DNA from 2 places in the Halobacillus sp. ABR2_026 genome. Region 2 is predicted to be linked to the other one. Evidence: predicted binding sites of a transcription regulator. Region 2 holds the regulator's gene; the other holds the start of a gene.
The links. The regulator LexA, encoded in region 2, represses DNA repair genes until DNA is damaged. The targets are predictions, from matches to a motif close to CGAACATATGTTCG.

Region 1: a site for LexA is predicted at 4,578-4,591, ahead of ACXADE_RS12545 (Y-family DNA polymerase). Genes of this name have one in related genera too.

What each region holds. Positions count from the first base shown of each region.
Region 1 is NZ_JBSWTM010000001.1:2,400,876-2,408,759, reverse strand. Features, by position in the region: gene ACXADE_RS12565 (M20/M25/M40 family metallo-hydrolase) at 1-805, shown strand, start outside; gene ACXADE_RS12560 (AbgT family transporter) at 928-2,451, opposite strand; gene ACXADE_RS12555 (MBL fold metallo-hydrolase) at 2,674-3,639, shown strand; gene ACXADE_RS12550 (SDR family NAD(P)-dependent oxidoreductase) at 3,644-4,438, shown strand; gene ACXADE_RS12545 (Y-family DNA polymerase) at 4,633-5,907, shown strand; gene ACXADE_RS12540 (iron-sulfur cluster biosynthesis family protein) at 5,970-6,302, shown strand; gene ACXADE_RS12535 (YqkE family protein) at 6,299-6,523, shown strand; gene ACXADE_RS12530 (hypothetical protein) at 6,777-7,226, shown strand; gene ACXADE_RS12525 (class I SAM-dependent methyltransferase) at 7,274-7,884, shown strand, end outside.
Region 2 is NZ_JBSWTM010000001.1:1,878,411-1,886,294, reverse strand. Features, by position in the region: gene tkt (transketolase) at 1-10, opposite strand, end outside; gene ACXADE_RS09745 (DUF896 domain-containing protein) at 187-420, opposite strand; gene ACXADE_RS09740 (YneB family resolvase-like protein) at 506-1,165, opposite strand; gene lexA (transcriptional repressor LexA) at 1,470-2,093, shown strand; gene ACXADE_RS09730 (hypothetical protein) at 2,128-2,352, opposite strand; gene glnA (type I glutamate--ammonia ligase) at 2,491-3,822, opposite strand; gene ACXADE_RS09720 (MerR family transcriptional regulator) at 3,847-4,251, opposite strand; gene ACXADE_RS09715 (methionine gamma-lyase family protein) at 4,367-5,614, opposite strand; partial or broken gene hflX (GTPase HflX) at 5,668-6,899, opposite strand; gene ACXADE_RS09705 (AAA family ATPase) at 6,996-7,884, opposite strand, start outside.

The DNA of each region.
Region 1 (7,884 bases), 520 kb from region 2:
GCCCATCAGTCTTATGCAGCGCGATTTGAAATTTGAGTATTCGGTACAGACTCCACAGGCTGCTGTTGCGATGTACAATGTTCTTTATATGAAGCAGTCCATTGCAGAACTAAATGAAAAACTCCTGCAGGCAGCGCAGCGCGCAAAAGCAAAAATAATCAACCATTACCATCATCAGGCTTCTTTTTATTTGGAAGGAACGCAGTCGTCAGCCTTTCATCCGGACATCACCATTCTGACCTATGACCAATTGTACAAAGAAGCAGTGGCACGTTACGGGAAGATGGAAGTCGACCGCAGACAGAACCGGTTAGTCAATTTGAGAGACCAGGGAGACCGTGATTTTTCCACGACGCTCGTCCAAAGTCTCGCTTCCATTTGCAAAGACATCAGTCCTATGATCGTCCTTTTTTACAGCCCGCCTTTTTATCCGGCTGTATCCTCCCAGGACGATTCTTACATTCAGCACGGGGTAAAGACAGCGATCGACTATGCGAGAGAAGAGTTTAATGAGGACTTGGAGGTAGTGGAGTACTTTACTGGATTAAGCGACTTGAGCTTTATTGGCCCCACTTCCTCAACCTCTTCGTTATCAGATTTGACGAAGCAGATGCCTATCCACGGCAATGGCTTTGAGTGGCCTTCAGAAGTGATGGAATCGATTACAATGCCGATCATCAATATTGGTCCACTTGGAAGGGATCCTCATCAATGGACCGAACGTTTGGAACTGTCCTATAGCTTTGAAAAGCTACCGAAAATATTGACTAGGGTTATCCATGAGTTTTTCAGGAGGGAAAAATGAATGGATACTTAATGAGACATCCGTATGGGTGGAAATCTCATGTTCCCAGTGCATCAGGTCAAGATGTAAGTCCTAAAAAAAGCGTCCGGAATACAATTCCGGACGCTTTTGCTTAGGATGGGTTAACCATTGTATTCGAATCCTGCTCCAGGACCGATCGGCAATCCGGTCAGCATCCAAATCAGCAGCATCAATGTCCAAATGACAAAGAATGCAATGGAATAAGGAAGCATGGTAGATATCAATGTACCAATACCGACCTTCTTATCATACTTTTGGGCAAACGCAATGACGATTGCGAAGTATGGCATCAATGGTGAAATGATGTTCGTCGTAGAGTCGGCAATCCGGTAAGCAAGTGTCGTAAGCTCCGGAGAGTAGCCGAGCTGCATCATTAACGGTACGAATACGGGAGCCATAATCGCCCATTTCGCTGATGAGCTTCCGATGAACAGGTTGATGAAACCAGCTACGAACATGAATGCAATGATAAGTCCGATACCTGTGAAACCGATGGAATCAAGGAATTCTGCACCGCTGACAGCAATGACTTTTCCGAGATTCGTATGGTTGAAGTAGGCTACGAATTGCCCAGCCGTGAAGGCAAGGACAATGTAAATTCCCATGCTTGCCATCGTATCAGACATTTGATTGGCTACGTCCTTATCATTCTTGATCTCGTCTGTAATCTTCCCGTAAACATAACCAGGAACAAAGAACATGATCAGAATGACAGGCACTAAGCTATGGAAAAATGGTGAAGCTAAGAAATCATCAGGGTTACGCAACGGTCCCCAGGATGGTACGACGAGCAGGGATAGCAGCCCGATCGTCACGATGAACGCGATCAGAGCACCAATCATCCCTTTTTTCTCGAGTGGAGAAAGGTAGTTGACTTCTTCTTCTACGCCACCTTTGTAATCCCCAAGGCGCGGTTCGACGATTTTGTCGGTGACAAGTGTACCGACAATCGTAAGAACAAAAACAGATGCAATCATGAAGAAATAGTTCATCGTATAAAGAATCGTGTCAGCGTATGCAGGATCAATCGTTGCCGCTGCTTGAATTGTCAGATCACCAAGCAATGGATCCAGTGATGTGAGCAGCAAGTTGGCACTGAAACCAGCGGATACACCCGCGAATGCGGCAGCAAGACCTGCAAGTGGGTGACGGCCAAGACCGGCAAATAGAACTGCTCCGAGTGGTGTCAAAACAACGTAACCGGCATCAGCTGCCATACTGGACATGATACCACCGAATACGAGCGCTGCTGTCATCAGTGAACGTGGTACGGATGTAACGAGTCCACGAAGCATAGCACTGATCAGCCCTGAACGCTCGGCGATTCCGATACCAAGCATCGTAACGAGGACGGTACCGAGCGGCGCGAAGCCTACGAAGTTTTCTACCATGCTCTCAAACATGTATTGAATGCCGTCACTGGAAAGCAAGTTGACGACTTGTAACGTCTCGCCGGTCGCTGGGTCTTCAACTTCCACGTTCATCGTGGAGAAGATCCAGGAAGCGACGACAACCATGAGTGCAAATATTGCGAACAATGTGACAGGGTGTGGCAATTTGTTCCCGACGCGCTCAATCCAGTCGAGTATGCGCATTGTCAACCCTTTCTTTTCCTGTTGTTCCATGATCTTCCTCCTTATTGACCTTTACATTTCTTTAAAATTTACAATGACGCGTTAAAGTATAATGGTATGTAATTTTTATTTGAAGTCTTTTGGAAAAAGTCCCACTAGAAAAACTATTGTGAATTATATGACGCATGTAATCTTTGTCATAAGGGAGGTAAAGATAGGATAATCATGCTACAATAAAGGAAAGTGAATGATCATTCAGTATGGAGGAAGTGTATGAAGACATTGAAAGATACGATTACTCAAATCACATTGCCAACCCCATATGCTGTCGGGGACGTGCATGCGTACTTACTGAAGGGCGACCGTCTTTCCCTGGTGGATGCCGGTGTGAAAACGGAAGACTGCTGGGAGTCCCTCGTCGCACAATTAAAGGACGTGGGTTACCGTGCCGAAGATATTGAACAGGTGATCTTAACACATCATCATCCGGATCACATGGGACTTGTCGACCGGTTGACGAATGTCGAGGTGATTGCCGGACATCCCTATTTGAAGCCCTGGCTTGAACGGGATGAAGAATATTTTTCTCATTATGAGGAGTTTTTCAAAGGGATGTATAAGGAAGCCGGTGTTCCGGATCGTTTCTTTCCCTTACTGAAGGGATTGAGAAAGACGTTGAAATGGACCTCGGAAGGAACGCTCACCCATGCTTTGAAAGAAGGGTGCCTTCTGCCGGGTCATGAAGAATGGGAAACGATCGAGACCCCCGGGCATGCTCAAAGCCATTTATCATTTTTCAGAAGCGGGGATGGTGCTTTGCTGGGCGGCGATCATCTGCTCTCCCATATTTCTTCGAACCCGTTATTGGAGCCCCCCTATCTTCCAGGGGATCCACGTCCGCGCCCGCTTCTTGATTACCGTCAATCCATGGAAAAATTGTTGAAGTGGGAGATTGGGACGGTATACCCTGGACACGGGAAAGTATTTGACCATGCTCACGAGTTGATCCAGGAACGATTGAAAAAACAGGAACATCGGGCCGAGAAGGTCTACCGGATGTTTAGTGAGGGGCCTTTACGTGCATATGATGTATGCAAGCGTCTCTTTCCGAAACATATTGAAAGTCAATTCGGACTAACGATGTCTGAAACAATCGGACAACTGGATTACCTGGAGAGCAGCGGGAAACTTAAGGAAACTTTCGTAGAAGAGGAAAAATTTTATCAAGCAAATAGGTGATCGGATGAATGAACGAGTAAAAGGAAAGAAAGTACTGATTACTGGAGCGTCAAGTGGGATTGGTGAATTTCTCGCCATCCACGTCGCCCGCCAAGGCGGGACTCCGATTCTGGTGGCCCGTACGTCTTACAAACTGGAAATCATCGCTGAAAAAATTGAAGAGGCTTTCGGAATTGAAAGTCCTTGGTATTCTGCGGATTTATCCAATGATGCGGAATGGAAAGATACGATCGACCGGATATGTTATGAGCACGGGTCAGTTGACGGACTGATCAACAACGCTGGAATCGCCGTGTTCGAACATGTGGCGGAATCAAACTGGCAGGACATTGAACGGATGCTGTCTGTGAATGTGAAATCCCTTTTTCGTGCCACTCATCAGCTGCTTCCGCATTTGGTACAGCACGGGGAAGGACACATCATTAACATTGCATCGCAAGCTGGAAAAATCGCAACCCCGAAATCAGCGGTTTATGCTGCGACAAAACATGCGGTCATCGGCTTCACCAATGCATTGAGAATGGAAGTGGAGCCGCTCGGCATTTATGTCACGTCCGTAAATCTCGGTCCTGTGCGAACGAAATTTTTTCAGCAGGCTGACCCGAGTGGTAAATATGAGAAGTCGGTCGATAAAATTATGCTTGATCCCAACCGTGTAGCACGAACCGTTGTCGACCAACTTTTTACAAAACAGAGGGAAATCAATATGCCGTCCTGGATGGACTCCGGGAGCAAAGTTTACTCTCTTGCTCCAGTCGCGATAGAGAAACTTATGCAAAAGCAATTCAACAAAAAATAATCGACAACACCCCGACCCCTATCTTTCCACAAACGGAAAGAAGGGGTTTTTTGTTAGGGATTGATATGGAAAATTATGTATGACCTGGTACGTCAAAATATGTAAGACCTGGTTATACAGGAATTGGCACTTGATAAACCGAACATATATTCGCATAATGAGGGTATAGATAAGTAAAGGAGGTGGGGACGATTATGGGCAATCCGAACATCGATTATGGGAGGTATCTGGATCGGGGGATTTTGTGCGTGGATATGAAAAGCTTCTATGCAAGCTGTGCAGCGATTGACCGGGGGCTTGATCCGCTCACGGTGCCGCTCGCTGTCGTTGCGGATACGAGTCGTAGAGGAAGTGTTGTTCTGGCTGCGACGCCGGCTATGAAAAAGAAGTACGGCATTCGGACAGGAAGCCGTCTTTTTGAAATTCCTTCTGCACCGGAAATTGTCATCGTCTCCGCGCAAATGAGGAAGTACCTGGAAGTCTCAACCCAAGTCACAAACCTGTTTCACAAATTCGTCCCGAAAGAAAATATCCATACGTACAGTGTCGATGAAAGTTTCTTAGAAGTCGGTAATAATAAAGGGAAATTTGGGATTCCGGAAGAAACGGCCCAGATGATTGTAGACGAATTGAAAGAAACATTTCACCTGGATGCTGCCATCGGTATCGGACCGAACATGTTGCTTTCCAAGCTTTGTCTCGATCTGGAAGCGAAACAGAAAGGAATCGCCCGCTGGACGTATGATGATTTTCGGGAGAAGTTGTGGCCGGTCGCCCCTCTTTCGGAAATGTGGGGGATCGGGCCGAGGCTTGAACACCGGTTGAACCGTATGGGGATCTGGTCTGTCGGACAATTAGCGAAATACCCGCTTGATCGTCTTGAAAAAACATTCGGCGTCATGGGGAATCAACTATATTACCATGCGAATGGCATCGACATGTCGGACCCTGGTGCACCGATTATCCATGGCCAGGTAAGCTATGGGAAAAGTCAAATTCTCCTTCGTGATTATCAAGACCCCGAAGAAGTGAAGTATGTCATTTTGGAAATGTGTGAGGAAGTGGCCCGGCGTGCCCGTAAAAAGGGGCATGCGGGGAGAACGATTTCGCTTGGCATCGGTTACAGTAAAAGTGAAGGGGGCGGGGGCTTCCATCGGTCTGTTTCCATCGACCACCCGACGAGCATTACGATGGATATTTACCATGCCTGTCTCACTCTGTTTCACCGGTTTTACAACGGGGGTGTCGTACGAAGGATCTCCATCACCCTTGGAAACATTATGGAAGATGCCAATGTCCAACTCGACTTGTTTGATGATGGGCGTGATAAGAAAAGAGATCTCGGTTATGTCATGGACGACATTCGGGAACGTTATGGCCAGGATATACTTCTCCGGGCCGTTTCCTGGACGGAGGCAGGCACGGCGCGCCATCGCAGCCGTCTTGTCGGTGGCCATTACGCAGAATAAAACAGAACCGTTGCCTCGGCAGCGTCGTTTTTTTACAATAGAAGGAACAGGAGGGATGAGCGATGAAGTTACGCATCACTGAAGATGCAAACCACCAGTTGGAACAAATAAAGGACCCTGAACGTCCACTGCTCCGTCTCTTTTATGATACGGAAGGATGCGGATGCGGCGTCAATGGACTGCCGACCATCCGTTTGGAAAAGGAGGAACGCTCTACGGATCGACGAGTAGAAAATGACGATTATGATGTCATCATCGATCAGCAGCAGGCGACCTTTTTCAAAAAAGATATGAAGTTGGATTTCGTAAAAGGTACGTTCAGACTTTCAAGCCCTGATGGCATCTTAAATCCAATTATTCCGATCAAAGATGTGAAAGAAGGAGCAACGGTATGAGTAAGAAAAAACAACAGCCCGGATCTCTTGGGGATCAGCTGAATGAAGATGTACTGTCGAAGCTTAAATCCAAAAAGACGGAATGGAAACAGCAGGCCGTGGAGCGTGAAGAACAGGAGAAAAAGCGACGCATAGAAGAACGTAAGCGTGCAGAAGCGAACAAAAGCTTTGAGGAACTATTGAATGAAAGTGACCTTGATTGGAAATCTTTCAAGAAATAATCAGCCGAATAATGAGTGATTTTAAATAAAGACCTTCTCTGGAGCCATTTGCCAAGAGAAGGTCTTTGTTCATTCATACCTCTGGTTCTGTTGTTCGGATTTATTCTAATGTAGAAAAGTTGAAACGTTCCAGCTGAGTTCTACGTAAAGAAAAGGAGAGGACAAACGATAGATGAACAGTGAGCTTTCATTCAAGTAATATCATCTAAATGGTAGGTCCAGCATGTTCTGCGATAGGTAAGAGGGGGAGAGAATGAGTTATTCATACAGCAATACAGATTTGTGGAGGAAAAAAGCAAGAGGTTCATTGATTCATGGGATTACAAGTTTAGTGCCGGCCGGAGTGTCTCTTTATCTGAATGGTCGTGTCGACACGATTATCGTTTTTCTATCCGTGGTGGTCTGTCTTTTAGGATTATGGCAGATGGTCCATTTATACCGTATGCCTGAGCGGGATTATGTCACGATTGAAGAAGATGTACTCGATATTAGACATGGGATTGCTGATCCGAATGCCAGGATCGAAGATGAACAGATCCAGCGCATTCAACAGATAGATGATGTGCTTTCTATCCGTCTGGAATGTGGGGAAGAAGAGACGATTTATCTTGAGTATCTATCAAGGGAAGACCGGGAATTCCTGATGAATGACTTGAAGCAGCAATATGGGATGCGCATGAACAGAACAGTGCATTTCGCTTAATGCTATGCCTGCACTACATACCAAGCGTTAATGGAGGAGAGAAAAAAATGAATCGAACAGCGGCTCACAACGGTAGAGCATGGGATAAAAAGGTAGAAGATGGCGTGCGTTATACGCAAGGAGTATCTCACGACATCATAGAAAAAGCACGTGGTGGAGAATGGTCGGTCGGAGTGACGGCCGATCGACAGGTACCAAGAGAGTGGTTTCCTGATTCGTTGAAAGGGTTGAAAATTCTCTGCCTAGCGTCTGGCGGTGGGCAGCAGGGGCCGGTTCTAGCTGTTGCCGGAGCCGAAGTGACCGTATTTGATATATCTGGAAGGCAGCTTCAACAAGATGAACAAATCGCTCAGAAGGAGGGCCTGGATTTGAAAACTGTGCAGGGTGAGATGACTAATTTATCCTCTTTTGCTGACGAGAGTTTCGATATGATAGTTCACCCTGTCTCCAATGTATTTATTGAAAACGTCCGTCCGGTTTGGAGAGAAGCGGCACGTGTTTTAAAGAGAGAAGGGTGCCTTATTGCAGGTTTCATGAACCCTGTCCTTTATTTGTTTGATGCAGACAAAGAGGATGAAGGACAGTTGGAAGTTTGCCAAACCATTCCTTATTCGGCCCTTGAAAAGGAAGAAGTGAAAGAGGGGGTAACGCTGGAATT
Region 2 (7,884 bases):
TGTTTGCCATGTTGAACATTCCCCTTTCTATTCAGGTATATGTACCATGTATTATCCTATAATGAAATTCGCTTTGAGACAAGCGTTGTGCGCAATCTTTGCACAACCTCCCACCTAATTTCCCCTTGATCGAGGGAAATAAACAAAAAATCCGTATTCGAAAAAACGAATACGGATCATTAACTATCAATTCTTTTTTTCATTCTTCTGCATTTGGCGAAGCTTTTCAGGGGTAACGTCATTTCCTTTAGGATCAACGACTGTTACGCCTTTCAGTTGGTTTTTAAAGGATTGACGGGCATTTTTCAAATATTCCTGGCGGAGTTTCTGCTGCTCTGCTTTTTCATTCTTCGTAAGCTCCTGCTCTTTGGATTTATTAGCCAATTCATTTATACGATTAATTTTTTCTTTAGATAACATAGATCCTTCTCCTTTGCTTGTAGTCTGGATCATATACATACGAAAAAGACAAGAAATCTAGGGACTCTTGTCTTCAATCATTATATTACCTTGATTCCTCACCTTTTTCAAGGGATAGGTACTCTTTGTATCTCCTGTGGACGGTTGCTTTCGAAACATCATATCCGAGACCACGAAGAGTAGCGGCTATATCCTTAAACGTCAGATCGTTCTTCCTTAACCTCATGACTTCCTCAATCGGGAAATCGATCCTCTCACGGCCCGGTGCCTGATCCCTGTTGGATAAATTCGCGGATGGATCATAACCACCCGCTACGGCTTTTCTCATTCCACGCCGTATCTTCATGTTATGTATTTTTCTTTGGTATTCCTCGACGATTCCTACGATCTGCAATACCATTGAGTCCGATTCTGACAACTCCAGTTCCCCGTTATTGGATAAGGATAGAACTTTAATTCCCAGCCGGTTCAATTGATGAAAAAGAGCAATCTTCGTATTCCCGCGTCCCAAGCGAGTTTCATCCTGAACCAAAAGGGCATCCGCTTGTCCAGAAGAAAAGAATTCCAACATCCGGAAGACCCCTTCCCGTTCGATTTCATAGCCACTTGCCTGTTCTTCGATACATTCAACCACTTCATAACCATGGGCCTCAGCCATACTTGTCAATTCAGACTTCTGCCGGTTCAATGAAGTTACCTGCACCTCTTTTTCAGTACTTACTCTGCAATATATGATTACCTTCACCTGGACGATCCTCTCTTCTCTCTATTTATACGGTCGTTACCATAGAATAATAGAGAATGATGAAACTAACAATAAAAAGAATAATATACGTGTAATCGAGCTTAGATAGTTTGTTGAACATAAGAAAATCCTCCTCCGATATTGTAGAACGAACGTTCCTAAGAACCTGTGTTCGCGTTTGTTACTTTTATTATATACGAACACAGGTTCTTGTCAATGGCTTTTTTTCGAACGCGTGTTTGTATTTCTGAAACATAGGTGGTACAATGTGGTTACTATAATCCTATGTACGAGGTGCTAATCTATGAGTAAACTTTCAAAACGGCAGCAGGAAATACTAGATTTCATTAAAGAACAAGTTTTATTGAAAGGTTATCCGCCATCTGTTAGAGAGATCGGACAATCCGTCGGCCTCGCATCCAGTTCAACAGTCCATGGGCACTTGTCCAGGCTGGAGAAAAAAGGGTATATCAGACGCGACCCTACAAAGCCTCGTGCCATTGAAGTGATTGAATTGGAAGAAGATCACAGCATTCCAAGGAGTGAAGCGTCCTACGCTCCAGTTATTGGTAAAGTTACAGCCGGGTCTCCGATTACCGCAGTAGAGAATATTGAAGAATATGTTCCGCTTCCAGATACGCTCGCAGGTTCGGATGACAATACGTTCGTTCTCATCGTCCAGGGAGAGAGTATGATCGAAGCTGGTATTCTTGATGGAGATATGGTTATCGTCAGACAGCAACAGACCGCACAGAATGGCGATATCGTCGTTGCTATGACAGAGGACGAAGAAGCAACCGTAAAACGTTTCTTTAAAGAGAGAAACCATGTCCGCCTCCAACCGGAAAACGCCACAATGGAGCCGATTTTATTACAAGATGTGGCCATTTTAGGGAAAGTCGTTGGTCTTTATCGGACCGTACACTAAAAAAGAGAGACGAGTCAGCACTCGTCTCTCTTTTTTATGCGCCGTATCTATTTCCTAGGTAGGACTTGGGCAGGACAGACAGGATGTTTTCTTTCATAAATGTCCTTACCTGCTTTCGCTCATAGCAGTATGCCGTTACATATAAATCCTGTATACCGACGATCCTGACTGTCCGTTGAGACACCGCCCCCTCTTTGTTCATATAGATCAGTTCAAGTTTTATCTTTTCCATTTTTGACCGATTGAATAAGGAGTCCATTCGCAACACACCCCCTAAACGAACATTTGTTCTTGTTTTTATTATATGTATTTCGCAGCCAAAAGTATACGACCAAAATTATGAAATTTCCCTGAACAAAAAAGCCTTGAAGCATGGTATGCTTCAAGGCTTTGGTACTTAATAGGTTTGCAAGTATTGTTCTCTCTCCCACGGATGAACCTGTGTACGGAACATATCCCATTCAATTTCCTTCGCTTCAATGAAGTGTTCAAATAGGTGTTCACCGAGAGCTTCTACCATGATTGAATCTTTGTGCAGCTCTTCCAGCGCGTCATAAAGCGTGGCAGGAAGGTCTTTTACTCCATGGGCTTCCCGTTCTTTCTTATCCATAACATAGATATTCCGGTCTACAGGTGCCGGAGCTTCCAATTTATTTTCAACACCATCAAGTCCTGCAGCAAGAAGAACTGCCATCGCCATATAAGGGTTGGCTGATGGGTCCACGCTGCGCACCTCGATTCGGGTGCTTAACCCACGGGAAGTGGGTACACGTACGAGAGGGCTCCGGTTTTGACCCGACCAGGCTACATAACATGGTGCCTCATAACCCGGAACGAGACGCTTGTAAGAGTTGACTGTAGGGTTTGTGACCGCTGTAAAATTGGTGGCATGTTTAATAATACCCGCTGTGAATTGATAGGCGACTTCAGAAAGCTGCTCTTTTCCTTTTTCGTCGAAGAAAGCATTACCTTTTTCGTTGAAAAGAGACATATTGGCATGCATTCCTGATCCGTTGACACCGAACAACGGTTTAGGCATAAATGTCGCATGCAAACCATGTTGACGCGCAATCGTTTTGACCACTAGTTTGAAAGTCTGGATATCATCACAGTGTTTGACAGCATCTGCATATTTAAAGTCAATCTCATGCTGCCCAGGAGCTACTTCATGGTGGGAAGCTTCAATTTCAAAGCCCATTTCCTCAAGCTCCAAAACGATATCACGTCGGCAGTTTTCCCCAAGATCGGTTGGGGCCAAGTCGAAATACCCGCCTTTATCATTCAATTCCATCGTCGGATCGCCTTTTTCATCTAATTTGAATAGGAAAAACTCAGGTTCCGTACCGATATTGAAAGCGGAAAAACCTAGTTTCTCCATTTTCTTGATGTTACGCTTCAAATTGTAGCGTGGGCATCCTTCAAATGGAGTCTGGTCTGGGTTGTAAATGTCACAGATGAAGCGTGCGACTTTCCCTTTCTCGGACGTCCAAGGGAAGACGACGAACGTATCCAAATCCGGTACCAGATACATATCGGACTCCTCTATTCGTACGAATCCTTCGATGGAGGATCCGTCAAACATCATCATGCCATCAATTGCTTTATCCAACTGGCTTAGTGGAATTTCCACATTTTTGATTGTGCCAAGCATATCCGTAAACTGCAGGCGGATGAACTTGACGTTTTCTTCATCGATTTTCTTGTAAATTTCTTCTTTAGTTAAACCCATTGAATTTCCCCTCTCGACACAAGATTAATGGAAGAACCTGGACATTTCTCCCTGTCTAATTGCTAATTTACCTTGTCTTCCCGCTGTGAATAGTTCTCGTTGTAACATCCGACGAAGCTCTTTTTCAGTAAGTTCATTGTGCACTTCTTTCACTTGCTTTTCATCATACGCTTCATTTTCTGAATCGCTGTGCATCTTCAGAACTTTTTTAATTCCGGCCATGTTGACTCCCTGATCGATCAGATCTTTAATTTCCAACAGTCGATCGACATCATTGAATGAAAACATGCGGCGGTTCCCTTCTGAACGCGCCGGCTGAACAAGCTCATGCTGTTCATAATACCGAATTTGGCGTGCAGTAAGGTCTGTCAAAGATTGAACAATCCCCATCGGGAACAACGGCATAGAACGACGAATTTCATCACTCATCGATGTGCCTCCTCCCCATAAGAATGATACTTTAATTATACGTCACGCAAGGGATATGTCAACATATGTGAGGAATGTTCACACAATTTATGAAAGGGGTATCATACCTTTCTCTTCAAGCTTTGACCATTCCCTCATCTACCATCTGTGCTACAGCCTGGACGACAGCAAGCTTAACATGTGCATACGTCAGTCCCCCTTGAACGAAAGCTGTATAGGGAGGTCGGATAGGACCATCCGCCGTCAACTCGAGACTCGCCCCTTGGATGAACGTACCCGCTGCCATGATGACTTCATCATCATATCCCGGCATTGCACTTGGCTCTGGCTTGAAGTGGGAGTTCACAGGCGAAGCTTGCTGGATGGATTGACAGAACTTGATCATTTGATCGGCGGTTTGAAAATTAACCGATTGAATCAAGTCAGTCCGCTTGGCATTAAAACCAGGATTTGTATCAAAGCCCCATTCACTCAGGTATTTGGAAGTGAAGATCGCTCCTTTCAGCGCTTCTCCTACGACGTGTGGTGCAAGGAAAATCCCCTGATACATTTCCTGAAGGGTGTTTAAGCTCGGGCCAGTTTCTTTCCCTAAACCAGGAGCAGTCAAACGGTAGCTGCATTTTTCAATGAGGTCGCTCCGCCCTGCGATGTATCCTCCAACTCTTGCAATCCCTCCGCCAGGGTTTTTGATCAATGAACCAGCAATCAAATCCGCTCCTACTTCCAAAGGTTCTTTCATCTCCACGAATTCACCATAACAATTATCTACAAAAATAATGACCTCTTCATTGATCTCACGTACGAATCGAATGATGGACTCCAAAGCATCAAGCGTAAAGGAAGGGCGGTCCTCATAGCCTTTCGATCGCTGGATGGCAACGACTTTCGTTTGATCATTCATAGCTGCGCAGATAGTAGATCGGGAGAAGTCCCCGTCCTCCTTCAACGAGACCGACTGATACCCCACACCGAAATCTGAAAGCGACCCTGTATCACGTTCGTCTTCAGAACCGATGACGTCTCTCAATGTGTCATAAGGTTCCCCCGATATGTATAGAAGCTCATCACCAGGACGGAGCACCCCGAACAAGGCGGTTGTGATGGCATGAGTCCCTGATATGAGCTGTGGGCGAACGAGAGCGTCTTCTCCTTTAAAGATCTCCGCATAAAGGGCCTCGAGGGTATCCCGTCCAAAATCGTCGTAACCGTACCCTGTCGTCGGATTAAAATGGGAGTCGCTGACTCTTAATTTGTGAAAGGCTCTCAACACTTTCGCTTGGTTGTATTCAACGATTTCATCGACAATTGCGTGCGGAGCCTTGATTTCTTTTTCCACTCGGTTTTTTAATTCTTGAATATTCATGATGTAACCTCTTCCTATCTTGCGTAATTTCATTTATGTTTGTAATTTTCCATCTAAAGGATCTGATGTTTCAAAGGGTGTTCAGGATGAATGAATCCATGCAGCGCATACCCTTCTTTTTCCTCATAAAAATGGATGCTTGTTACCATACTGTAGGTTTTGAACTGCTGAAGCCGCTTCCCTTCTTCAGCTGGAATGAAAACATCATATTCATCCCATTCCTCTTTCAAAACTTCTTCCATTTTGTGAAGGACGCGTTTACGATCGATTGGATCATGGACACTGACCGTCAATGAAGGAAAGGAATGAGGAATAAAGTCGCCTTGCAGCAAGTCTTTTTTATTGTAAACCGTTAATATAGGGAGCTGGCCTGCACCGAGATCTTCCAATAGCCGAAGAACCGTCTTCTCCTGTTGAATGTGGTCAGGGTGAGAAGCATCCACCATGTGAATGACAAAATCAGCTTCTGTCACCTCTTCAAGCGTTGATCTGAAAGCTGCAATCAACGTGGTCGGCAAATCCTGTATAAATCCTACTGTATCAGATAAAAGTGCCAAAAATCCTGACGGGAGGCTCATTTGCCTTGTCAACGGGTCGAGTGTCGCGAATAACAAGTCTTCCTCGAAAGATTGGCTATCTGTTACTCTATTGAAGAAAGTCGATTTCCCGGCATTCGTATAGCCCACGATAGCGACTTGAAACGCCCGATTTTCTTTACGCCGTTTTCGATACTGCTCACGCTGTTTCACGACGGCATCCAGACGTTTTTTGATGTCATCAATTCTTCTTTGAATATGGCGGCGATCCGTTTCCAATTTAGTTTCACCGGGACCACGGGTACCGATCCCCCACCTAAACGGGAGAGAGCTGTTCCCTGTCCAGATAGACGAGGCAGCAAATATTGCAGCTGAGCAAGCTCAACTTGAAGCTTACCTTCTTTCGTACGCGCCCGGCCTGCGAATATATCCAATATCAGCTGACTTCTGTCTATGACACGCACACCTACCCTGTCAGCAATGTTCCTTAACTGACCAGGGGACAGTTCATCGTTGAATATGACGAGTTCTGCTTCCACATCTTCGGCAGCTTCTCTGATCTCTTCTAATTTCCCGTCACCTAAATATGTAGCCGGGTGAACCCGGTCACGCTTTTGAGTAATAATTTTACACACTTCTCCGTCAGCGGTTTCCGTTAAGGACTGCAGTTCTTCCAAGGAAGATTGAAACCGCTCCTCCTGTTCCTGTGGATCCTTTCTCGCTACTAATACTACCAACTCTTTTGACATAAATCTTCACCTACTTTTCCATCTGCCTGTCTCCTTCTCATCATAACAGAAAACGGAGCGGCATGAATATAGACACACTTCCTGCGAGCCAGGAAGCTAAAAACTGAAATCCTCCGCCTCCAAGGTCATTAACGTCCTCTTTTTCGGATGGGGGCTTACGACCACTCTCCAAGCATGTTTGCGGATGGCTTCTTCAATGAGATTCCTTACATAACGAGCATTTGAAAAATTCTCCTCACGCCTTGTATAGACGATATGCAAATGTTGAAAAAGCTTTCGCTCCGCCTCTTTCGTTAAACAATATTCCCTCTCACTAATCATTCCAAAAGCAATCTGAGTAAGTTCTTTTGCCGTGTAGTCCTTGAAGGAGAGCTGAATGGGGAAGCGCGAAGCAAGCCCTGGGTTTAGTGTTAGAAAATCTTCCATTTCTTCGGGGTAACCAGCAAGTATGATAATAAACTCATTATGATGGTCTTCCATGCATTTAACCATGGTATCAATCGCTTCCTTGCCGAAATCTTTCTCCCCGCCTCTTGCTAAGGAGTACGCTTCATCGATAAAGAGAACACCACCGAGTGCTTTATGAATCAAGTCTTTAGTCTTCTGAGCGGTGTGACCGATGTATTCACCAACCAGATCACTCCGATCCGCTTCAATGAACTGCCCCTTTTCAAGGACACCTACATCCCGAAATAAAGCGGCCGCCATTCGGGCCACCGTCGTCTTCCCCGTGCCAGGGTTTCCGTGGAACACCATGTGAAGAACTTGTTGGTTCGATTTAAGACCCACTTCCTGTCTTTTCTTAGACACGAGGACTTGTGCGTAGATCTCCTTCAACCTTACCTTCAATTCTTCCATCCCAACTATGGAACGAAAGCACTCATCAATTTCCACAAAAGGGGCGGCTGTCTGTTCGAGTGCTCCATTAGTGGATGCAGGCGCAGCTTTTTGTTTGGAATCACTTAACACAATGTTGATCGTGCCG